Regions from separate parts of the Rhizobium sp. 05N430 genome, predicted to be linked through region 3. Evidence: riboswitches for the same ligand, from Rfam matches in the RefSeq annotation. Region 3 holds a riboswitch; each other region holds the start of a gene.
What was found. Region 3 has a riboswitch for cobalamin ahead of cobU (bifunctional adenosylcobinamide kinase/adenosylcobinamide-phosphate guanylyltransferase). Riboswitches for the same ligand answer to the same signal wherever they lie in the genome.

Region 1 (7,710 bases), on a different contig from region 3:
CCGCGCGGGCGGCCGCGGCCCTCGAAGAGCTGCCGATGGCATCCGTCACGCAATCGCGCCCCTGCGAAAGTGCCTGGCCGAGGACCGCCAGCTCATCCAGCTTCTGCGTGGCAAAAGCCAGCCATCCCCTGACCTCGGCATCAACAGCGGTTTCGAGAGCAAGATCGATCGGCACATGCAGAAGCGAGCAAGATGGCGCGATTTCGATTGGACGCGTTTTGGAAAGCGCCTCGACCCGATCCAGCAGTTTCTCAAGATCAGCGCGCCAGATGTTGCGGCCATCGATGACGCCGAGAGATAATACCCGGTCATCAGGCACCGCCGATACGACCGCATCAAGCTGCTCGGGCGCGCGCACCAGATCGACGTGCAGACCGGCAACCGGCAGCGCCGCTGCTGTCTTGAGATTGTCGCCCAATGCCCCGAAATAGCTGGCGATCATGATCTTCAGGTTCGGAACCAGCTGGTGAAGCGCGCTGTAGGCCGTGGTCAGCGCGTACCGCTCAGCGTCTGCGAGATCGAGCACCAGGGCTGGCTCGTCGATCTGCACCCAATCGGCGCCCGCAGTGCTGAGCTCCGCGAGGATGCCCGCATAGACAGGCAGCAACCGGTCGAGCAGTTCGATCGGATCGAAGCCTGGCTGCGTCGCCTTGCCGAGCTTCAGGAACGTCACCGGGCCGAGAATGACCGGGCGCGTGTGGATGCCGAGCGCCTTTGCCTCCCGGAACATCTGCAGCGGTTTGTTTTCGGTCAGCGCGAAGCGCTGGTCGCGGGTGAATTCCGGCACCATGTAGTGGTAGTTGGTATCGAACCACTTGGTCATTTCGAGCGCCGGAACGCCCTCATGATGATGCGCATGGCCGCAATCGCCGTGCTCAGCGCCCACTGAGCCGCGCGCCATGGCGAAATAGATGTCGAGATCGACGGGACCGCCCTTCCAGCCATATTCGGCCGGTACGGCGCCGACCATCACCGCCGTGTCGAGCACATGGTCGTAGAGGGAGAAGTCGTTGGACGGAATGATATCGATTCCCTTGGCCTTCTGCAGGGCCCAATGTTCGGCCCGCAATGCCTTGGCGACGTCGAGAAGTGCTGCCCTATCAAACTTTCCGGCCCAATAGCTTTCCAGCGCGAACTTCAGTTCGCGGTGCTTTCCGATACGCGGGAATCCGAGATTTGCAGTCTTGATGCTCATGTTTCCTTACCCCGAGGGTTGTGGGCAAGGCTTGGGATGACGCATCGGCGCGCGGACACAGGCGTGCCGGTCGCAAAAGCGGCACACCGGACACCCCGCCCGTGGACGTTATCGATCGCGGCAGGTCTCCTGGCTTGCGGGTCAACGCTGCCGTCCGTCTTCCCGGGGCGTCTTCCCCAGTGACATGAGTGGACGGCCGCTCGCCGCTTACAGTTGCGGGGGCAGCTCCGGCATTTTCACCGGATTCCCTCTTAGCTCCGGACCAAAGGTCCGCAGAACCACGATGACACGAGCATGTCGCATCGCGGATCTCACGTCAATAGACATAAAGATATGTTTATGTCTTTGTTTCTTGGCTAGCTGTACTCGCCGACTACGACAACAGCATCGAGGACGGCGCGCCGGTCTCCACGGGAGCCTGCAGCTTCTGGGCAGCAAGCACCACTTCGACGCGATTGCGGGCATCGAGCTTCTGCATCAGGATCGTCATGTAGTGCTTGACGGTCTTCTCGCTGATATCGAGCATGCTGGCGATTTCGCGGTTGGTCTTGCCCTGCAACAGGTAGTTGACGATCTGCTGCTCGCGGGCGCTCAGGCGCTTCTGCATCTGCGCCTTGCGGCGCACCTCGGCCGTCTTCATCGACAGGATCACCTTGGTGGCGAAACCCGGCGTGATGAAGGTGCTGCCGTCATGCACGGTCTTGATCGCCTCATACAGATCGCGCGCCGTGCTACCCTTCAGCACATAGCCGCAGACGCCGAGATTGAGGACCTGAATCGCCGTGTCGATATTGGCGGTGGCGGTGAAGACCACGACCTTGGTGCCTTCGTAATTCTTCTGGATCAGCTCGAGTGCTGCCAGCGTATCGCCCGGCATGCTGAGATCGGTGACAAGAACGTCGGGCCGGTGCTCCTCGACGATCTTCAGCGCGTCGATGGCGTTCTGCCCGCGGGCAGTCACCCGAAGACCTTCCTTCGCCGAGTAAAGATTAACGAGTCCATCCAACAATATTGGATGATCATCAACGAATGCGACCGAGATAGACATAATGACGAATAAACCCCCTCGTCTTCTTTCCGATAGCTCTAAAGTAAACAGAGCCAAACATAAAGACGGATTTTAATGCTTGGTTAACTTCATCGGATTTCTGTCTATTCGATCTCTATGCTTTCAGCCAGTTATCAATTCGGATAGTCCGTCACCTTATAGGCCAGTTGCGTCGGCCTGCTGCAGCTCCAGCACCATCTCCAGGATCATGCCGCCCCCCGGCCGCTTGGTGACAGCAAGCTTGCCGCCGAAGCTCTCGATCCTCTGCCGGAGGCCATAGAGCCCCATTCCGCCCTCGCGCGCCGCAAACGGCACGGTCCCGGAAGGCAAACCGTCATCCTCGACCGAAATCGCGATGACGGGCATGTCGATCCGACATCGGACACGCTGGCCGTTGCCACCAGCGTGGCGGTAGGCATTGTTGAGCCCTTCCTGAACGAAGCGGTAGATGCAGGTCTTCAGCGCCGGCGGCAGGTCGGCATTGGTGCCGCTGGAGACAAACGCGACCTTGGTCTTGGTCCGCGCCTCATGCTGCCTGATCGCTTCGGCCACCACGTCCTTTGCCCAGAGATGCAGTATCTCCGGCAAGAGCAGCGATTTGGTGACCGTCCGAGCCTCGATCAGCGCTTCACCCAGTGTCTTGCTGGTCTCGTCGAGGAGCCTTGCGCGCTCATCCTTCTTGGTCAGGTCGCGCAGCTCGTCGAGCTGCAGGATCGCCAGTGTCATCAGCTGTACCGGGCCGTCATGCAGGTCGGCGCCGATGCGGCGGATGAAGGTCTCGTTGAGGTTGGCGAATTCCATGGAGGCCCGGCGCGCCGTGTCCCTCAGCTCCATCAATTCCTTCGAGGCGGACTCTGCCTCCTCGGCGCGGTGGCTCAGAACCTGCCGCTGATGCTCGATCGTCCGGCTGCCGCGCCTGACGATCAGGAACAGCCCGAGCATGACGACGAAGGAGAACAGCGCCACCGTCGTCCAGGTGACCACCCTCAGCCGCGCGAGCTCATCGACAAAACCGCTCGGATCCTCATGGATCTCGGCCACACCGATGATCCGCCCCGAAGCCTGGTCATGCAGCGGGCTGTAGATTTCGAGATATTCGGTATTGATGTTGCGGAACGTATGCTCGTCGGCATGAAGATCCGCATAGACGGCAACAATTTCGCCTTTCAAGGCGCGCTGTAGGCCCTCGGGGAAACTGAAGCGGTGGCCGATCATCTGCTTGGTCCGGGAATAGGCAACAGTCCCGTCGGGCGCCCATATCTCGATATGCGGGAAACGCGCCTGGAGATCCGCATCGCCGAAAAGCGCGTCGAGATGAGCGATGCTGGCGGCCTTAAGGCGCGTCGAGGCGCCCAGTTCCTGCACCTCAGCCTCAGTCAGGCTCTGAACCAGCAAGGCCGTCGTGCCGGCCTTTCCGCTGAGCGCTTTGTCGGCAACCAGCCGCGTCGTAAGATAGCCCGCAGAAACCGTGGCGATCAGAATAACCAAGCTGCTGGCGATCAGGAACTGCGTGGAAAGGGTCCGCTCGGCGCCCCATCGAAGGATACGGTTAAACAGTCGCGGCGCTTCCACGCTTTCATCTACGCCAGCATTTCTGGCGCCTAAGTATTCGTCCGGCAAAACGTCCCCCCAAGGCCGATAGCGCTATCATCCTTGCAATATTACCCAAGGAAATAAAAGACCATTTTTGTACTATAGGCCCGTATGAATTCTATCAGACCAAAGGCCAATTCATCATAGGACCTTACTCCCGGAAGGATAAGGACCGAAGACCTGCTTTTGCCGTGGACGAACATCGAAAACATCGTCCGACCATGCGCCGTTCAAAACCCCGGCAACTTTCCGCAAGATCGCATCATCCCAAGCCAGCCCTGCAAGGCGGGCTTTGAAGACATCAGGGGCAATTCAAACCGCCGGGCTCGCAGCGCGATCCGGCGGACAGGACAAGTTTGCGAAAAACCAGGCGCCAGGACAGCGCGCCGACGGAGGGGAAAATGGTTACGCTTGTAAGACACGATCTCGAGTTCATCCTGAAGCAGATCGCCATCGCCGAACAGCATGCGGCCGGTGGTGACCTTGCCGCGCTCGTCGCCGAAGCCGGCGAAGCAGCCGGCGCGACCGGCACCGGTGCACCGCAGGCGCATCTCCTGCCCTACGGCCTCCGAACCGTCGACGGCAGCTACAACAACCTGCTCGATGGCAATGAAACCTGGGGCGCAGCCGACCAGCCGTTCACGCCGCTGGTGCAGCCGAACTACGTCAACGAAAATGACGACTCGCTGGCATTCGGCCCGGGAACGGTTCTCACGAACGGTAACTATGCGCCGGGTACCCCCAGCGCCGTCGGCCCGGGCACCGTCGTCGACGCCGATCCACGCATCATCTCCAATCTGATTGTCGATCAGACCAGCAACAACCCGGCAGCCATCATGGTCTACCAGGCCATGATCGACGAGGGCAAGACAGCGACGCGCGTACCGATGCAGGACGCCAATGGCGCGCCCATCGTCCATGCAACCAATGTCGTCGGCCCCGATGGCACCGTTCTCGCCGCCGCGGGCAGTCCCGTCTACGTCTACACTTTCGAGAACGTCTCGCCCGATATCGGCGACTCCGCGCCTTACAACTCGATGTTCACGCTGTTCGGCCAGTTCTTCGACCATGGCCTCGACCTCGTGGCCAAGGGCGGTGCCGGAACGGTCTATATTCCGCTGTCACCGGATGACCCACTCTACAATCCGGCAACGCCGCACACCAATTTCATGGTCCTGACCCGCGCCAGCCGCGATGCCGATGGCGAAGTGGCTGCCAACACCACGACGCCGTGGGTCGACCAGAACCAGACATATACCTCGCATGCATCGCATCAGGTCTTCCTGCGCGAATATGTCATGCATGAGGGCAAGCCTGTCGCGACCGGCCATCTGCTTGACGGCGCGCGCGGCCTGCCGACCTGGGCCGACATCAAGGAACAGGCTCGCGAGATGCTCGGCATCGACCTGACCGACGCCGATGTCACCAACATTCCGCTGCTGCGCACCGATCCCTATGGCCGCTTCATCCCCGATGCCAACGGCTTCGCGCAGGTCATCACCGGCATCGGCGCCGACGGCATTCCGAACACCGCCGACGACATCGTTGTCTCAGGCACGCCGGGCGCTCCTGTCAGCACCGCTGGAGCCGTCCGAATCGGCCACGCCTTCCTCGATGACATCGCCCATGCCGCAGTACCGGTCATCGCCGGTGGCGTACTGCAGGCCGACAGTGACGACGCCGTAGGCTATTCCGGCGGCTTCAACACCCGCGGTCAGCAGACTGCCTACGATGATGAGTTGCTCGACGCGCACTACATCACCGGCGACGGCCGCGGTAACGAGAATATCGGCCTGACGTCGATCCACCACATCTTCCACTCGGAGCACAACAGCGTCGTCGAGCAGACCAAGCAGGTCGTCCTCGACAGCGCCGACCTGGTCTTTATCAACCAGTGGCTGCTTGAGCCGATTACCACGCTGCCGACAACCGAGGCAGAACTTGAGGGACTCGTCTGGAACGGCGAGCGTCTGTTCCAGGCCGGCCGCTTCACCACCGAAATGCAGTATCAGCACCTCGTCTTCGAGGAATTCGGCCGCAAGATGCAGCCGGATATCGATGCCTTCGTCTTCGAGCCATCGACCGACATCAATCCGGCGATCTTCGCCGAGTTCGCCCACGCGGTCTACCGCTTCGGCCACTCGATGCTGAACCAGGATATCGACCGTCTCGTGGAAAATGCCGACGGTACTTTCAGCTTCGATAACATCACATTGTTCGACGGCTTCCTGAACCCGCTGGAACTCGGCGCGGTCGATGCCAACGGTAATGTGCTCGTCAATCACGACCAGGCAGCCGGTGCCATCATCCGCGGCATGTCCCGACAGGGCGGCAACGAAATCGACGAATTCGTCACCGACGTTTTGCGCAACCAGCTTGTCGGCATCCCGCTCGATCTTGCAGCGCTCAATATCGCCCGTGGCCGCGACGTCGGCCTGCCGACGCTGAACGAGGCACGTGCCCAGTTCTACCAGGCAGCCGGTCAGGACACGCAGCTGAAGCCCTATGTCAGCTGGACCGATTTCGCGCTGAACCTGCAGAACACCGCGTCGATCGTCAACTTCATCGCTGCCTACGGCACGCACTCCTCGATCACCAGCGCGGCGACCCTCGACGCCAAGCGCGCTGCGGCCGCCTCGATCGTGCTCGGCACGGCCGGTGCACCTGCCGACCGCCTGGAATTCCTGAATTCGACCGGCGCCTGGGCGACGGCTGAGACGGGTCTCAACGACATCGATCTGTGGATCGGCGGCCTTGCCGAGAAGAAGATGGATTTCGGCGGCATGCTCGGCTCCACCTTCTCCTTCGTCTTCGAATTGCAGATGGAGAACCTGCAGGAATCGGACCGCTTCTATTATCTCTCCCGCGTCCAGGGTCTGAACCTTCTCAACGAGCTGGAAAACAACTCGCTGAGCAAGATCATCATGCGCAATACCGATCTGGGCGAAGGTTCGACGGCGCTGCCGGGCGACATCTTCTCGACGCCTGACCATACGCTTGAGATGGACATCTCGAAGCAGGTCGGCGCCGATCCGATCTTCACCGATGCGATCCTGCAGGCGCTGACGCCGCTGGTCGTGCGCCGCGACACCGATGGTGACGGCGACCTCGACTACATGGCCTATCACGGCGGCGACCACGTCGTCATGGGCGGCACCGAGGACGACGATACGATCATCGCCGGCGAAGGCGATGACACGATCTGGGGCTATGGCGGCAACGACACGCTTGAAGCCGGCTACGGCGTCGACCACGTCCACGGTGGCGAGGGTGACGACATCATCACCAATGCCGGCACGGATATCGGCGCGGCCGACTTCCTGCATGGCGAAGGCGGCAACGACGTCATCCATGGCGGCAGCGGCCTGGCGCTGATCTTCGGCAATGACGGCAAGGACTTCATCATCGCAGGCCCTGACGGCAAGCACGTGCTCGGCGGCCTCGGCGACGACTTCATCCGCGGCGGCGACGGCGGCGACTTCCTGATGGGCAACGAGGGCAACGACTGGATCGAAGGCGGCGGACGTTTCGACACACTGTCGGGCGAAAACTCCGAGCTGTTCTTCAATTCCTCGATCATCGGCCATGACGTTCTGAACGGCGATGGCAGCGACACCGATTACGACGCCGAATCCGGCGACGACATCATGTTCCAGGGCGATGGCATCCAGCGCAGCAACGGCATGGCTGGTTTCGACTGGGCAATCCACAAGGGCGACAATACCGCAGCCAATTCCGATCTCGGCATCCCGCTCTTCGCCACCCAGGAAGCCTTCATCCTGCGCGACCGCTTCGATCTTGTCGAAGGTCTCTCCGGCTGGGTCCATGACGATATCCTGACCGGACGCGTCGCCCCGACCAATGCCCGGGCCGA
Region 2 (7,710 bases), on a different contig from region 3:
AGCTGCCGCCGGCGCTTTCCACGCTGCTCAACGATGCCGCCGCTTGGTTGCAGCAGGGGGGCAAAGGCAAGCCGGACGGCACGGGCGCAAACCTGCGCCGCCGCATCGATGACGTCCAGACCTCGGAGAGCCACGAAACCGGCTGGAACGCCCTGCTTTATCGCAGCGCGCTTGCCCGCCTCGGCGAGATCGTCGACCTCTGGCACGATTGCCTGACCCTGCGCGATGAGATCGCCAGCGGCCGCCATGCCGGTCCGTGGCATCCGGTTTTCCGCCACCGCCAAGTGGTCGGCCGCGTCAGGCATTATGACTATGCGCTGATTGCCTTCGCTGCCGGTTCCGTCGTTGCCGGGATCGCTGTCGCTTGCTTCTTCTGGATCTTCACCGGCTGGCAGAATGGTGCAGGCTTCGTGACGATGGCCGCCGTCGCCTGCTCGTTCTTCGCCGCGATGGACCGGCCCGCGCCCTTCATCCGGTCGATGTTCATCTGGTCGGCTCTGAGCCTCGTCATTTCGTTCATCTACATCTTCGCGATCCTGCCGGCGGTCAATTCCTATGAGCTGCTGGTGGTTGTCTTCGCACCGCCATTCCTGCTGCTCGGACTGCTGATCACCCGCCCGCAGTTCAACATGCTGGCGATGCTGCTATCGGTGAACAGCGCGAGCTTCATCGCTCTCCAGGATCGCTACACATCCGACTTCACCACCTTCACCAATGAGGCGGTCGCGGCCCTTGCCGGAATCGGCTTTGCCCTCGTGTGGACGCTGATCGCCCGCCCTTTCGGCGCCGAACTCGCTGCCTGGCGGCTGGTGCGTGCCGGCTGGAGGGATCTGGCCGAGACCGCAGCCGGTGAACGCCGCACTGACCACGAGCGGCTCTCCGGCCGCATCCTCGATCGCCTCGGCCAGCTGGTGCCGCGCCTCGCCGCCGTCGAGGATCGCGAACTAAAAAAGGTCGATGGCTTTGCCGACGTCCGCCTCGGCTTCAACGTGCTGATGCTGCAGACCCGGCGCAAGGAGCTCAGTGGCGCAAGCGCCCTTTCCGTCGGCCGCGTGCTGTCGGGCGTCTCCGATTTCTACCGTGCCCGGCTCGATGCCGGCCAGGCAATCGATCCGCCCGACGAACTGCGTGCCGCGATCGATGACAGCCTCGGAACCATTGCCCATGAACGGACGGAAACCCGGGACAATATCGATGCGCTGGTCGGCCTGCGCAGGGCGCTCTTCCCTGAGGCGTCGCCGCCGGACTGGCCCACGCCCGAAACCCTCTCAACCCCGCTTCAGATTGCAGCCGAGTAAACCGTCATGCCTGCCGAATTCGATCTCTATGGCGTCTATGTGCCGCGCCTTCTCGTTCTCATGGTGCTTTCCCTTCTTCTCGTGATGATCGTCCGCCGCGGGCTGAGCTGGCTGGGCGCCTATTCGCTCGTCTGGCACCGCGGCCTCTTCGATCTCTCCCTCTATGTGCTGCTTCTCGGAGCAGTCTCCTCCCTGACACGCTGGTACTTCGCATGAACACGCTGAAATCAATCTCCCGCCTGATCGTCACCCTCGCCTTCGTTGCCGCCGCTGCCTATGCCGGCCACGGCCTCTGGGTGCATTACATGGACGAACCCTGGACGCGCGACGCGCGTCTGCGCGCCGACGTCGTCGGCATCGCACCGGACGTTTCCGGCCTCGTCAGCGACGTCGCCGTCAAGGACAACCAATCGGTCAAGAAGGGTGATGTGCTGTTCCGCGTCGATGGCGAGCGCTTCAAGATTGCTCTGGCGCAGACCGAAGCCGCGCTGGAAGGTGCAAAGGCGATGCTGGAACAGGCCCGCCGCGAAACCGACCGCCAGCAGCGCCTCGGCGACGCCGCCTCCGTGCAGCAGAAGGAACAGGCGCGCACCGCCGCCGACCAGGCCGAAGCCACCTATCTGCAGGCCGTCGCCAACCGCGATCTGGCGCAGCTCAATCTTGACCGCTCAGCCGTCAAGGCAACGGTCAACGGCACGGTTTCGAACCTCAGCCTGCGCCCAGGCGACTATGTCACCGCCGGCACCGCCAAGGTCGCGCTCGTCGATACCGACTCCCTGCGCGTCGAAGGCTATTTCGAAGAAACCAAGCTGCCGCGCATCCATGTCGGCGACAGCGTCACGATCCATCTAATGGGCCATCGCCAGACACTGGAAGGCCATGTCGACAGCATCGCCACCGGCATCGAGGACCGCGAACGCACGTCGGGAACCGGGCTGCTGGCCAATATCAACCCAACCTTCAGCTGGGTACGGCTGGCGCAGCGCGTTCCCGTCCGCATCAATCTCGACAAAGTGCCTGACGGAGTACAACTGATTGCCGGTCTAACGGCGACGGTCGAAGTCGGAGGCCAAAGCTCCGCCCTCGCCTCGCTCGACTGACGTTGCCTAGAAGTTCCAGTCCTCGTCTTCCGTCGCCACGGCCTTACCGATGACGTAAGACGAGCCGGAGCCAGAGAAGAAGTCGTGGTTCTCGTCGGCATTCGGCGAGAGCGCCGAGAGGATTGCCGGATTGACCTTGCAGGCCTCCGGCGGGAACAGTGCCTCGTAACCGAGGTTCATCAGCGCCTTGTTGGCGTTGTAGTGCAGGAACTTCTTGACGTCTTCGGTGAGCCCGACACCGTCATAAAGCGCCTCGGTGTACTTGGCTTCGTTGTCGTAGAGCTCCAGCAGCAGATCGAAGGCGAAATCCTTGATCTCCTGACGGCGGGCCTCCGGCAGGCGCTCTACGGCGCGCTGGAACTTGTAGCCGATGTAATAGCCATGCACCGCCTCGTCGCGAATGATCAGGCGGATCATGTCGGCGGTGTTGGTGAGCTTTGCGCGGCTCGACCAGTACATCGGCAGATAGAAGCCGGAATAGAACAGGAAGCTCTCGAGGAAGACGCTGGCAACCTTCTTCTTCAGGGGATCGCCGGAAGCATATTGCTCCATGATCAGCGCCGACTTCCTTTGCAGAAACTCGTTCTCGTCGGACCAGCGATAGGCGTCGTCAACGTCAGGTGTCGAGCACAGCGTCGAGAAGATCGACGAGTAGGAGCGCGCGTGCACAGCTTCCATGAAGGAGATGTTGGAAAGCACCGCCTCTTCATGCTGGGTCGAAGCATCGGCCATCAGCGTCACCGAGCCGACGCCGTTCTGGATCGTGTCGAGCAGCGTCAGCCCGGTAAAGACCCGGATCGTCAGTTGCTGCTCTTCCGGTTTCAGCGTCGCCCAGGAGGGAATGTCGTTCGACAGCGGCACCTTTTCCGGCAGCCAGAAATTGCCGGTCAGGCGGTTCCAGACTTCGAGGTCCTTGTCGTCCTCGATGCGGTTCCAGTTGATGGCGCGGACGCGGGATACGGGCTTGGCGTGCATGTTCATGGGTGTGTCCTTTGGACCGAATTCATCTGGTAGCCCCCTCATCCCCGGTGCAACGAGTTGCGCCTGACCTGCCGGCACCTTCTCCCCGAGGGGAGAAGGGAAACCGCGGCGGCGTATCGCTCTACATCCCCTCTCCCCTCGGGGAGAGGGCTAGGGTGAGGGGGCCGCTTACTCAAACGTCAGCAGCTAAAACTCACAGCGTACACGACACACATCCCTCCACCTGCGTACCCTCCAGCGCCATCTGGCGTAGGCGGATGTAGTAGATGGTCTTGATGCCCTTCTTCCAGGCATAGATCTGCGCCTTGTTGATATCGCGCGTCGTCGCCGTGTCGCGGAAGAACAGTGTCAGCGACAGGCCCTGATCGACATGCTGGGTAGCAGCCGCATAGGTGTCGATGATCTTCTCCGGCCCGATCTCATAGGCGTCCTGGTAATAGTCGAGATTGTCGTTGGTCATGAAGGCGGCGGGATAGTAGACGCGGCCGATCTTGCCTTCCTTGCGGATCTCGATCTTGGAGACGATCGGATGGATCGATGACGTCGAGTGATTGATGTAGGAGATCGACCCCGTCGGCGGCACCGCCTGCAGGTTCTGGTTATAGAGCCCGCCCTCCATGACGGCCTTCTTCAGTGCCAGCCAATCTTCCTGGGTGGGAATTTCGATACCGGCATTGCTGAACAGGTCGGCAACCGTCTGCGTAGCCGGTTTCCACTCGGTTTCGGTATACTTGTCGAAATATTCGCCCGAGGCGTATTTCGAATTCTCGAAGCCCTTGAAGCTCTGACCGCGCTCGACGGCGAGACGGTTCGAGGCGCGGATGGCGTGATAGGTCACCGTGTAGAAGTAGATGTTGGTGAAATCGACGCCCTCTTCGGAGCCGTACTGGATCCGCTCGCGGGCCAGATAGCCGTGCAGGTTCATCTGACCGAGGCCGATCGCGTGGCTCTCGTCGTTGCCCTTCTCGATCGAAGGGACCGAAGAGATGTGGCTCATGTCGGAAACTGCCGTCAGCGCCCGGATCGATGTTTCGATCGTTTTGCCGAAATCGGATGAGTCCATGGCGGCAGCGATATTCAGCGAGCCGAGATTGCAGGAAATGTCCTTGCCCATCACCTTGTAGGACAGGTCGTCGTTATACTCGCTGGCTTCGCTGACCTGCAGGATCTCGGAGCACAGATTGCTCATGGTGATGCGTCCGGCGATCGGGTTCGCCTTATTCACCGTGTCCTCGAACATGATGTAGGGATAGCCGCTTTCGAACTGGATCTCGGCGACGATCTGGAAGAAATCGCGGGCCTTGATCTTCTTCTTCTTGATGCGGCTGTCGGCCACCATCTCGCGGTATTTTTCGGTCACCGAGATCTCGGTGAACGGCACGCCGTAGACGCGTTCCACGTCATAGGGCGAGAACAGGTACATGTCCTCGTTGTTCTTGGCGAGCTCGAAGGTGATGTCAGGAATGACGACACCCAGCGACAGCGTCTTGATGCGGATCTTCTCATCGGCATTTTCGCGTTTGGTATCGAGGAAGCGCATGATGTCGGGGTGGTGAGCGTTGAGATAGACGGCACCGGCCCCCTGGCGCGCGCCGAGCTGGTTGGCATAGGAGAAGGCATCCTCGAGCAGCTTCATCACCGGGATGATGCCCGACGACTGGTTCTCGATATGCTTGATCGGCGCGCCCATTTCGCGAATGTTGGTCAGCGACAGTGCCACGCCACCGCCCCGCTTTGACAACTGCAGCGCCGAATTGATCGAGCGGCCGATCGATTCCATATTGTCTTCAACGCGCATCAGGAAGCAGGAGACCAGCTCGCCGCGCTGCTTCTTGCCGGCATTGAGGAGGGTCGGCGTCGCCGGCTGGAAGCGGCCGGAGATGATCTCATCGACCATGTCGCGCGCTAAGGCCTCGTTGCCCTGCGCCAAGGCAAGTGCCACCATGCAGATGCGGTCTTCGTAGCGCTCCAGATAGCGCTTTCCGTCAAAGGTCTTCAGCGTGTAGCTGGTGTAGTATTTGAAGGCGCCGAGGAAGGTCGGGAACCGGAATTTCTTGTCATAGGCGTGATCGAAGAGATCGCGCACGAAATTGAACGAATACTGATCCAGCACCTCCTGCTCGTAATAGCCCTCAGTCACGAGGTAATCGAGCTTCTCCCGGAGATTATGGAAGAACACGGTGTTCTGGTTGACGTGCTGCAGGAAATACTGCTTCGCCGCCTGCCGGTCCTTGTCCAGCTGGATCTTGCCGTCCTCGTCATAGAGGTTCAGCATCGCGTTCAGCGCGTGGTAATCCAGCCCTGTTTCCGCGGCCTGCGCCTTTACAGGGCGCTCGAGAACTGCCGTGTCCAAAATCGTTCCAATCCGTGTTTGACGTTGGCAACATCATCAGCCGTACCCAAGAGTTCGAACCTGTAGAGGTACGGCACCTGGCATTTCTTCGCGATGATGTCGCCGGCGAGCCCGAAGGTCTCGCCGAAGTTGCTGTTGCCCGCGGCAATCACGCCGCGGAGGTTCGAACGGTTTGCCGCATCGTTCAGGAAACGGATCACCTGCTTGGGCACGGCTCCCTTGCCGCCCTCGCCGCTATAAGTCGGGAGGATCAACACGTAGGGCGAGACAGCTTCGAGCGTCGCGCCAGTGATGGGGATGCGCCGGGCGGGAAGGCCAAGCTTTTCGACGAAGCGATGGGTGTTTTCCGACCGGCTGGAAAAATAGACGATCTCGCCCATCGCAGCCGCCGCTCAGGCGAGCGCGCTGATCATGTCGGGGCGGAAGCCAGCCCAATGCTGCTCGCCGGCGATGACGACGGGAACCTGGCGGTAGCCGAGACCCTGCACCAGATCATAAGCGGCGCTATCGGTGGAAACGTCGATGATCGTGTAGTCGATGCCCTGGCGATCGAGCGCGCGGGTGGTTGCGGTGCATTGAACGCAGGCGGGCTTGCTGTAGACGGTGATGCTCATGGGAAAACCTCGTGACTAGAAGGCATGGGATATCGTTCGGACATCCGCCGATGTCCGCGCTTGGGAAGATCGAAAAGGAAGACAGCCGTTGCCGGTTGCCGGGCGTCAGCAGCCCGTCATTCGCGCCGGTATGATCTGAAACTCAAAGACATAAGACTTCACCCCGAAGTGGCTCATGCGGGACACACCGGAGGAAGCGAAGAGCGGCATCATGCCCACATCTCATCGCTCGCCAGCCGGACACCCCGCCCGTGGACGTTTTCGCTCAAGGCAGGTCTCCTGGCTTGCGGATCATCACATTCATCCCGGTCTTCCCAGGTCTTCATGACCCAGTGACCCGAAATGGGACAGATGCTCGCCGCTTACAGTTGCGGGGGCAGCTCCGGCATTGCTCCACCTTGCGGCAGATCTCACCGAATTCCCGTCTTAGCCCGCGATTCTTGCGAATCGAGGGAACCTCGAACACTAGATATAGTACGCGAGTCTATTTGTACGTCAATGGATGGTTCATGTTTCGGGTGCCGCAAGCCGAAAAAATGAATGTGATGTGGATAACGGAAGATTAATGCGGATTGGCTGTGGAAAAGAGAAGCCGGCAAAAGCCGGCTCCTCGAATACGATGACGATCAGGCCGTTGCCGTGGCAACGCGTTCGCGCAAAGACCGCGCCGCCGCCACCATATTGACTAGCGCCGGCTTCACTTCCTCCCATTTGCGGGTCTTCAAGCCGCAATCCGGATTGATCCAGAGCTGCGAATCGCCAAGCCGCTCGCGCGCCAAAAGAAGCAGACCGGTCATATCGGCAATATCGGGAACGCGCGGCGAGTGGATGTCGTAGACACCCGGGCCGATCTCGTTCGGATAGTCGAAGCTGCGGAATGCCTCCAGCAGCTCCATCTTCGAACGCGATGTCTCGATCGAGATCACGTCCGCATCCATGGCGGCGATCGCATCGATGATGTCGTTAAACTCCGAATAGCACATATGCGTGTGGATCTGTGTCGCGTTGCCGACACCGGTCGAGCACAGGCGGAAGCTTTCGACGGCCCAGTCGAGATAGGTCTTCCACTGCGAGCGCCGCAGCGGCAAGCCTTCCCGAAGTGCTGCCTCGTCGATCTGGATCATCCTGGCACCCGCCTTTTCGAGATCACCGACCTCGTCGCGAATCGCCAGCGCGATCTGCCGGCATGATTCGCTTCGGGCGATATCGTCGCGCACGAAGGACCAATTGAGGATCGTCACCGGTCCAGTCAGCATACCCTTGACCGGCCGGTCCGTCAGAGACTGGGCATATTGCCACCAGCCAGTCGTCATCGGCTTCGGCCGCGCGATATCGCCGAAGATGATCGGCGGACGGACATAGCG
Region 3 (7,710 bases):
GATGCGCCAGGTTGAGATGCAAGGCGCCGTGACCTGCCGAAAGCACCTGCGGAGAGATTGTGGCCAGCAGGCCGACGACGATGCCGCCGAGCGCCGGGCGTACCGGCGTCGGTACGGAACTCTTGCGGGCCAGTTCCTCGACAAAGGAAACGCCCTGCATGATCAGGATGCCGGCTCCGGCGCAGCAGGCGCCAAGCAGAATGGCCGGCACATAATCGGCCGGCACCACAGTGCCGAACCTGCCGACGTCGATGGTGAAATCGTTGCCTGCCAGCAGCCGTGCCACCAGCGTCGAGAGCAGGGCAGAGACGACAACGGGTGTCAGCGAGACGATGGTGTAGGTGCCAATGATCAGCTCGAACGCGTAGAAGGCGCCGGTTAGTGGGGCATTGAAGGCTGCGGCGATAGCGCCTGCCGCACCGCAGCCGAGGAGGACGCGCAGATCGGCGCGGCGCAGCTGCAGCTTCAGGCCGAGCTTCGAGGCCAGGCCAGCCGCCAGCTGCGTATAGCCGGCCTCGAGGCCCACGGACGCGCCAAAACCGTTGGAGATCAGGTTCTGGATCGCCACGATGATGCTGTCCGTCAGCGAGAGGCGGCCACCATGCAGCGCATTGGCCTCGATCGGGTCGACCATCGGCTTCTTGCGCGTCCTGCTGAGGATGAAGAGCAGCAGGCCGAGAAGCATGCCGCCGCAGACCGGTGCCAAAAGCAGCAGCAGCTTGTTGCTGATATCGGAGGAGCTGAGACGATCGACATCGCTGATGCCGAAGATGAGGCTGTGCATCTCGCGGGAGATCAGGCTCATGCCGGTGACCGCGCAGCCAGAGATGACGCCGACCGCGCCACCGGCGAAAACCATGCCCATTTCGTTCTGGCGCGCCAGCGCGCGCAGCCGCGCCAAATCGAATTTGAGATGGCGCCGCGTCAGGCGGCCGATATCGGTTTTCGTGAGCATGATGACAGAACTAGGCGACGGGGAGCAGGATCAAGGAAGCGCGCGTTGTGCGCCGCATGATTTCGCGAGCAATTGCAGCAAAAGCGAGGCGACGGCAAGTGAAATCGCGTCGTAAGTCAATGAATTTAATAGACTATCTGTTTGGTAGACTCAGTCGTGTTAATACGGGGCATTTTCCATCATGCCAGGCTCGATTGACTTCGCGCTGCCGCGCGCCTAACGATGAAATCAATAACGGATGGTTCCGGAGCGGTGATTGCCGCCCTGGATGAAAAGGGAATGTGACGGGGCGGACCCAAACCGGGCGTCTTCATCACAGCCGACCCCGCGACTGTAGAGCGGTCAGGGTCTTCCATCCGGTGCACCGGCACCACTGGCTGATCGCTGCATTCCGCGGCAGGGCTGTGGCTCAAGGACACCGGAAAAGCCACTGGAATGCATCGTGATCAGCAGGGGCTGGACGCCTCCATTTCTACGAATCGTCCGCCTTTTCACGAGAATGCAGCCGGGAAGGCGAGGAAGATCCGCTGGCACGATCAGGGATGGCCTTGCGCCATCCCTGTCGAGGCCTCAAACCGCGAGCCAGGAGACCTGCCAACCGTGCCGGGCGAAGAGCCCACCCAAGGGCAATCTTGTCCGCTGCCAGCACGGAGGTTGTCATGGCTGAAACACGAATTTGCATGCCGTTACGTGCGGCCCTGAGGATTTCCCTCATTCCTGTGCTTGTCACAGGAATCCAGCGTGCCCAAGTCCTTGGGCACAGGAGACTCGTTTTCCTGCAGTTGCGATTCATTCACGGCGCCGACGCGCCGTGGCTGGATTCCTGTGGCAGGCGCAGGAATGAGGGACGTGGGTGTGGCGGACGCCAATACGCTGATGCCGGAGCCATCCTCACATGAGCAGCACCACCTTCGTGCTCGGCGGCGCCCGTTCGGGAAAATCCCGTTTCGCAGAGCAGCTGATCGCCGATAGCGGCCTCGAGCGCCACTATATCGCCACTGGGCGTGCCTGGGATGACGAGATGCGGGCGCGGATTGCCGCCCACAGGAACGATCGCGGGCCATCCTGGACGACGCATGAGGAGCCGCTGCAGCTTGTCGAGTGCCTGTCGGCCGCCGACGGCGAAGGGCGGGCGATCCTTGTCGATTGCCTGACGCTCTGGGTCACCAATCTGATGATGGGCGAGCGGGACATGGCGGCGGAATCTGCTGCCCTTGCTGCCTGGCTGCCGAAGGCCAGGGCGCGGCTTGTGCTTGTTTCCAATGAAGTCGGCCTCGGGATCGTGCCCGAGAACCGGATGGCGCGGGATTTCCGTGATCATGCCGGGCGGCTGCACCAGATGATCGCGGCCTCTGCCGCGGACGTGTATTTTATCGCGGCAGGGCTGCCGCTGAAAATGAAGGGTTGAAGTTTATGAACCAGAAGATCCCCGCAACCGTGATCACCGGCTTTCTCGGTGCCGGCAAGACGACGATGATCCGCAACCTGCTTTCCAACACCGGCGGCAAGAAGATCGCGCTGATCATCAACGAATTCGGCGATCTCGGCGTCGATGGAGACGTGCTGAAGGGCTGCGGCGCCGAGAACTGCACCGAGGACGACATCATCGAACTGACGAACGGCTGCATCTGCTGCACCGTTGCCGACGATTTCATTCCTACGATGACCAAGCTGCTCGAGCGCGAGCAGCGCCCCGATCATATCGTCATCGAGACCTCGGGTCTTGCGCTGCCGCAGCCGCTGGTCGCCGCCTTCAACTGGCCCGATATCCGCAGCGAAGTGACCGTCGATGGCGTCATCACCGTCGTCGACAGCGCTGCCGTTGCCGCCGGACGGTTCGCCGACGACCACGATGCCGTCGATGCGCGCCGCGCCGAAGACGAGTCGCTCGACCACGAGAGTCCGATCGAGGAGCTGTTCGAGGATCAGCTGACCTGCGCCGATCTGATTGTGCTCAACAAGACGGACCTGCTGGATGCCGCAGGCATTATTCGCGTCCGTGACGAAGTGGCGTCGCGCATTTCGCGGAAGCCTGCGCTGATCGAGGCGAAGAACGGCGACGTTCCGGCCAGCGTCTTGCTCGGCCTCGGCGTCGGCACCGAGGAAGATATCGCCAATCGCAAGTCCCATCACGAGCTCGAGCATGAGGACGGCACGCCGCATGACCACGACGAGTTCGACAGCTTCATCGTCGAGCTTGGTGCGATTGCCGATACGGCCGGTTTCATCGAGAAGCTGAAGGGCGTGATTGCCGAGCATGACGTTTTGCGCCTCAAGGGCTTTGCCGATGTCGCGGGCAAGCCGATGCGCCTGCAGATCCAGGCTGTCGGCAGCCGTATCGACCAGTATTTCGACCGCGCCTGGGCTACCGGCGAAACGCGCGGCACGCGTCTCGTCGTCATCGGTCTGCATGACATGGACGAGGCGGCCGTGCGCAAGGCCATCGAGGCGCTCGTCTGATCCATGCATCTGCTTCTCGCCCAGAAAGGAACGATCAGCGACGGTGACGAGGCCATCGATCTTGGCCAGTCGCCTGGCAATATCCTGTTCCTGTCTGCGGCGGATACGGAGCTTGTGGCCATCGCCGCCGCCCACGGACAGGGCGGCGGTTCGCCGCTGACGCTCAGGCTTGCCAGCCTGATGAGCCTCAAGCATCCGATGTCCGTCGATGCCTATGTCGAGCGGACGGCGCGGCATGCGAAACTTATCATTGTCCGCGCGCTCGGCGGCGCCAGCTATTTTCACTATGCGCTGGAGGCTCTGCATGCCTGTGCGGCACGGTATGGCGCGCGAATTGCCGTTCTGCCCGGGGATTCCAAGCCGGATGCGGGGCTGACGCCGTTTTCCAATGTGGCGCTCGATGATCTCAATGCGCTGTGGGCTTATCTGATCGAGGGCGGTGACGCGAATTCGCGGTGGCTGCTGGATTATGCGGCGGCGATGCTGTCGGGTGGTGAAAAGCCCGGTGCGGCAGCGCCGTTGATGAAGGCCGGGATATGGTGGCCGGGGCGGGGAGTCGTTGGGGTTGAGGAGTGGAGAGTGTTGTCTGCGGCGATGCTGCGGAACGGGGCACCCCCCTCTGTCCTGCCGGACATCTCCCCCTCAGGGGGGGAGATCGACTCGTGGTTGGCGTTTCCCCAAATTATCGAAGCTGGAACGAGCGGCTCCTCCCAGCCAATCTCCCCCCCTGAGGGGGAGATGTCCGGCAGGACAGAGGGGGGTAATCCGCCCTCTACATCTAACGACGCCCCCATCGCCGCCATCAGCTTCTACCGCGCCCTCGTCCAGAGCGGCGAGACCGCACCGGTCGAGGCGATGATCGAGGCCTTGGCGGCGGAAGGTCTCAGGCCGCTGCCGGTCTTTGCCTACAGCCTGAAAGACCCGGTCTCCAAGGGCATCATCGACAGCATTTTCGATCAGGCGCCTCCTGATGTCGTGGTCAACACGACGGGCTTTGCGGTGTCGGCGCCCGGCGCTCTGCGTGAATCGACCGTGCTGGAAAAAAGCGGCGCCGTGGTGCTGCAGGCAATCCTGTCTGCCTCGTCGCGCGAGGCATGGGCCGGGTCATCGCAGGGGCTGTCGGCGCGCGATCTCGGGATGAATGTGGCGCTGCCCGAAGTCGATGGACGGGTTCTGGCGCGTGCGGTCTCGTTCAAGTCGGCGGCGCGTTATGATGCGGCTGTCGAGGCCAATATCGTCACCAGCCAGCCTGATGAAGGGCGGATGCGTTACACGGCGAGGCTCGCAGCCGGCTGGGCGCGGCTGCGGCGCAAGCCGGCTGCGGCGCGGCGCGTGGCGCTGGTGCTCGCCAACTACCCGAACCGCGATGGGCGCCTCGGCAACGGCGTCGGCCTCGATACGCCTGCAGGTACCGTCGAGGTGCTGAAAGCGATGCGCGGGGCGGGCTACGATGCCGCCGATTTCCCTGATGATGGCGATGCGCTGATCCGCCATCTCTCGGAGGGGCCGACGAATTCCGGACGCGACGGAAAGGTGATCCGCGAAACGCTTTCCATGAGTCGATACAAGGCGTTCTGCGCGTCTCTTCCGAAAAAGATTCAAGACGAGATGACGGCGCGCTGGGGTGTGCCGGAGGGTGATCCCTACGTTGTGGATGGTCATTTCGCTCTGCCGTTCACGCGGTTCGGCAATGTGCTGGCGGGTATCCAGCCAGCCCGCGGCTACAATATCGATCCGAAGGAAAGCTACCATTCGCCCGATCTCGTGCCGCCGCACGGATACATCGCCTTCTATGCCTTCCTGCGCCAGGAGTTCTGCGCCGATGCCGTTGTTCACATGGGCAAGCACGGCAATCTCGAATGGCTGCCGGGCAAGGCGTTGGCGCTGTCGGAGGAGTGCTATCCGGAAGCGATCCTCGGGCCGCTTCCGCACCTCTATCCTTTCATCGTCAACGATCCCGGCGAGGGCACGCAGGCCAAGCGCCGGACGGCGGCCGTCGTCATCGATCACCTGACGCCGCCGCTGACGCGAGCTGAAAGCTATGGTCCGCTGAAGGATCTGGAGGCGCTGGTCGACGAATATTACGAGGCATCCGGCAGCGATCCGCGCCGTATCCGGCTGCTGTCGAAGCAGATCCTCGATCTGGTCGCCGATATCGGCCTCGACAGCGATGCCGGGATTGCCAAGGGCGAGACCGAGGACGAGGCGCTGAAGAAGCTCGACGCCTATCTCTGCGATCTCAAGGAAATGCAGATCCGCGACGGGTTGCATGTGTTTGGTGTGTCGCCGCAGGGGCGGTTGCTGACGGATCTGACCGTGGCGCTGGCGCGGGTGCCGCGCGGGCTTGGAGAGGGCGGGGATCAGAGTTTGCAGCGGGCGATTGCTGGGGATTTGGGCCTGGTCGATGCGGTACCCCCCTCTGTCCTGCCGGACATCTCCCCCTCAAGGGGGGAGATCGACTCGTGGCGAGTGTCCCAGCAGCCAAATGAAGTCGAAGCGAGCGGGTCCGCCCAGCCAATCTCCCCCCTTGAGGGGGAGATGCCTGGCAAGGCAGAGGTGGGTACCCCGCATACAAGCGCTAAATTCGATCCCCTCGACTGCAACATGGCCGCGCCGTGGACCGGCTCACGCCCCGCCATCCTAGCCGCCATCCTCGACGCCCCCTGGCGCACCAATGGCGACACCGTCGAGCGCATCGAACTGATCGCCGCCAAGTTTGTCTCCGGCGAAACCGAATGCCCACCCCTCTGGTCCCAAACCAGATCCGTCCTCACCGAAATCGAATCCCGCCTGAAGCCCTCGATCCTCGCCTGCGGAGATGCCGAGATTTCGGCACTCCTCACCGGCCTCGACGGCCGTTTCATCGCTCCCGGCCCCTCCGGCGCTCCGACGCGCGGGCGCCCCGATGTGCTGCCGACGGGGAGGAATTTCTATTCCGTTGATAGCCGCGCAGTGCCGACGCCTGCAGCCTATGAACTCGGCAAGAAATCGGCGGAGCTGCTGGTCCGCCGCTATGTGCAGGATCACGGCGAGTGGCCGGTGTCCTTCGGGCTGACAGCCTGGGGCACGTCCAACATGCGCACCGGCGGCGATGACATCGCCCAGGCGCTGGCGCTGATCGGCGTCAAGCCGGTCTGGGACATGACCTCGCGCCGCGTCACCGGCTATGAAATCATTCCGCCTGCGATGCTGATGCGTCCGCGGGTCGATGTGACGCTCCGGATATCAGGCTTCTTTCGCGATGCCTTTCCGGAGCAGATCGCGCTGTTCGACAAGGCGATCCGTGCGGTCGGCGCTCTCGATGAGGATGCTGCGGATAATCCGATTGCCGAGCGGATGCGCGGCGAGGCGGCGCGGCTTGCGGCGTCCGGCCTGGATGAAGCGTCGGCGGCCAAGCGCGCCGGATATCGCATCTTCGGCTCAAAGCCCGGCGCTTACGGCGCGGGGCTGCAGGCGCTGATCGACGAGAAGGGCTGGGAGCGGCGCGCCGATCTGGCCGAAGCCTATCTCGTCTGGGGGAGCTATGCTTATGGGGCTGCCGAAGAGGGCCGGGCCGAGCGCGGTATCTTCGAGGAGCGGCTGCGCTCCATCCAGGCGGTGGTGCAGAACCAGGATAACCGCGAGCACGACCTGCTCGACAGCGACGATTACTACCAGTTCGAGGGAGGTATGGCGGCCGCGGCCGAGCATGTCGGTGGCGTCAGGCCGTCGATCTATCACAACGATCATTCGCGGCCGGAAAAGCCGGTGATCCGTTCACTGGAGGAAGAGATCGGCCGTGTGGTGCGCGGGCGCGTCGTCAATCCGAAATGGATCGATGGCGTCATGCGCCACGGCTACAAGGGCGCCTTCGAGATCGCTGCTACGGTCGATTATCTCTTTGCCTTTGCGGCAACGACGGGTGCCGTCGGCAACCATCATTTCGAAGCCGTCTATCAGGCCTTCGTCGCCGATCCCAAGGTGCGTGATTTCATGGCGGAGAAGAACCCGGCGGCCCTTGAGGAGATGAAGGAGCGGCTGATGGAGGCGATCGATCGGCATCTCTGGACGCCACGCAGCAATTCGGCGCGCTTCGATCTTGCGCCATCACACCATAAACAGACAGCATGACATTTCATCAGGAAAGACAATGAGCGAAGAACCAGTAGACACCGCCGAAAAGGACGATGCGCGCCACAACGAGAAGATGGCCAGGAAGAAGGCCGCGCGCAGCAAGATCATGGCCACCAAGACGGACGAGAAGGGCCTGATCATCGTTCACACCGGCAAGGGCAAGGGCAAGTCGTCCTCGGCCT

Region 1: linked by a shared signal. The riboswitch ahead of metE (5-methyltetrahydropteroyltriglutamate--homocysteine S-methyltransferase) and the one ahead of cobU (bifunctional adenosylcobinamide kinase/adenosylcobinamide-phosphate guanylyltransferase) in region 3 are both predicted to bind cobalamin.
Region 2: linked by a shared signal. The riboswitch ahead of nrdH (glutaredoxin-like protein NrdH) and the one ahead of cobU (bifunctional adenosylcobinamide kinase/adenosylcobinamide-phosphate guanylyltransferase) in region 3 are both predicted to bind cobalamin.

Annotation. Positions count from the first base shown of each region.
Region 1 is NZ_JBFTMO010000002.1:353,505-361,214, reverse strand. Features, by position in the region: gene metE (5-methyltetrahydropteroyltriglutamate--homocysteine S-methyltransferase) at 1-1,195, opposite strand, end outside; cobalamin riboswitch at 1,298-1,493, opposite strand; gene AC1DJO_RS05500 (response regulator) at 1,569-2,243, opposite strand; gene AC1DJO_RS05495 (sensor histidine kinase) at 2,400-3,815, opposite strand; gene AC1DJO_RS05490 (peroxidase family protein) at 4,238-7,710, shown strand, end outside.
Region 2 is NZ_JBFTMO010000002.1:361,610-369,319, reverse strand. Features, by position in the region: gene AC1DJO_RS05540 (FUSC family protein) at 1-1,298, shown strand, start outside; gene AC1DJO_RS05535 (DUF1656 domain-containing protein) at 1,305-1,514, shown strand; gene AC1DJO_RS05530 (efflux RND transporter periplasmic adaptor subunit) at 1,511-2,398, shown strand; gene nrdF (class 1b ribonucleoside-diphosphate reductase subunit beta) at 2,405-3,379, opposite strand; gene nrdE (class 1b ribonucleoside-diphosphate reductase subunit alpha) at 3,573-5,732, opposite strand; gene nrdI (class Ib ribonucleoside-diphosphate reductase assembly flavoprotein NrdI) at 5,702-6,112, opposite strand; gene nrdH (glutaredoxin-like protein NrdH) at 6,125-6,346, opposite strand; cobalamin riboswitch at 6,599-6,822, opposite strand; gene metE (5-methyltetrahydropteroyltriglutamate--homocysteine S-methyltransferase) at 6,973-7,710, opposite strand, start outside.
Region 3 is NZ_JBFTMO010000001.1:458,541-466,250, forward strand. Features, by position in the region: gene AC1DJO_RS02295 (chloride channel protein) at 1-955, opposite strand, end outside; cobalamin riboswitch at 1,178-1,568, shown strand; gene cobU (bifunctional adenosylcobinamide kinase/adenosylcobinamide-phosphate guanylyltransferase) at 1,851-2,363, shown strand; gene cobW (cobalamin biosynthesis protein CobW) at 2,369-3,415, shown strand; gene cobN (cobaltochelatase subunit CobN) at 3,419-7,525, shown strand; gene cobO (cob(I)yrinic acid a,c-diamide adenosyltransferase) at 7,545-7,710, shown strand, end outside.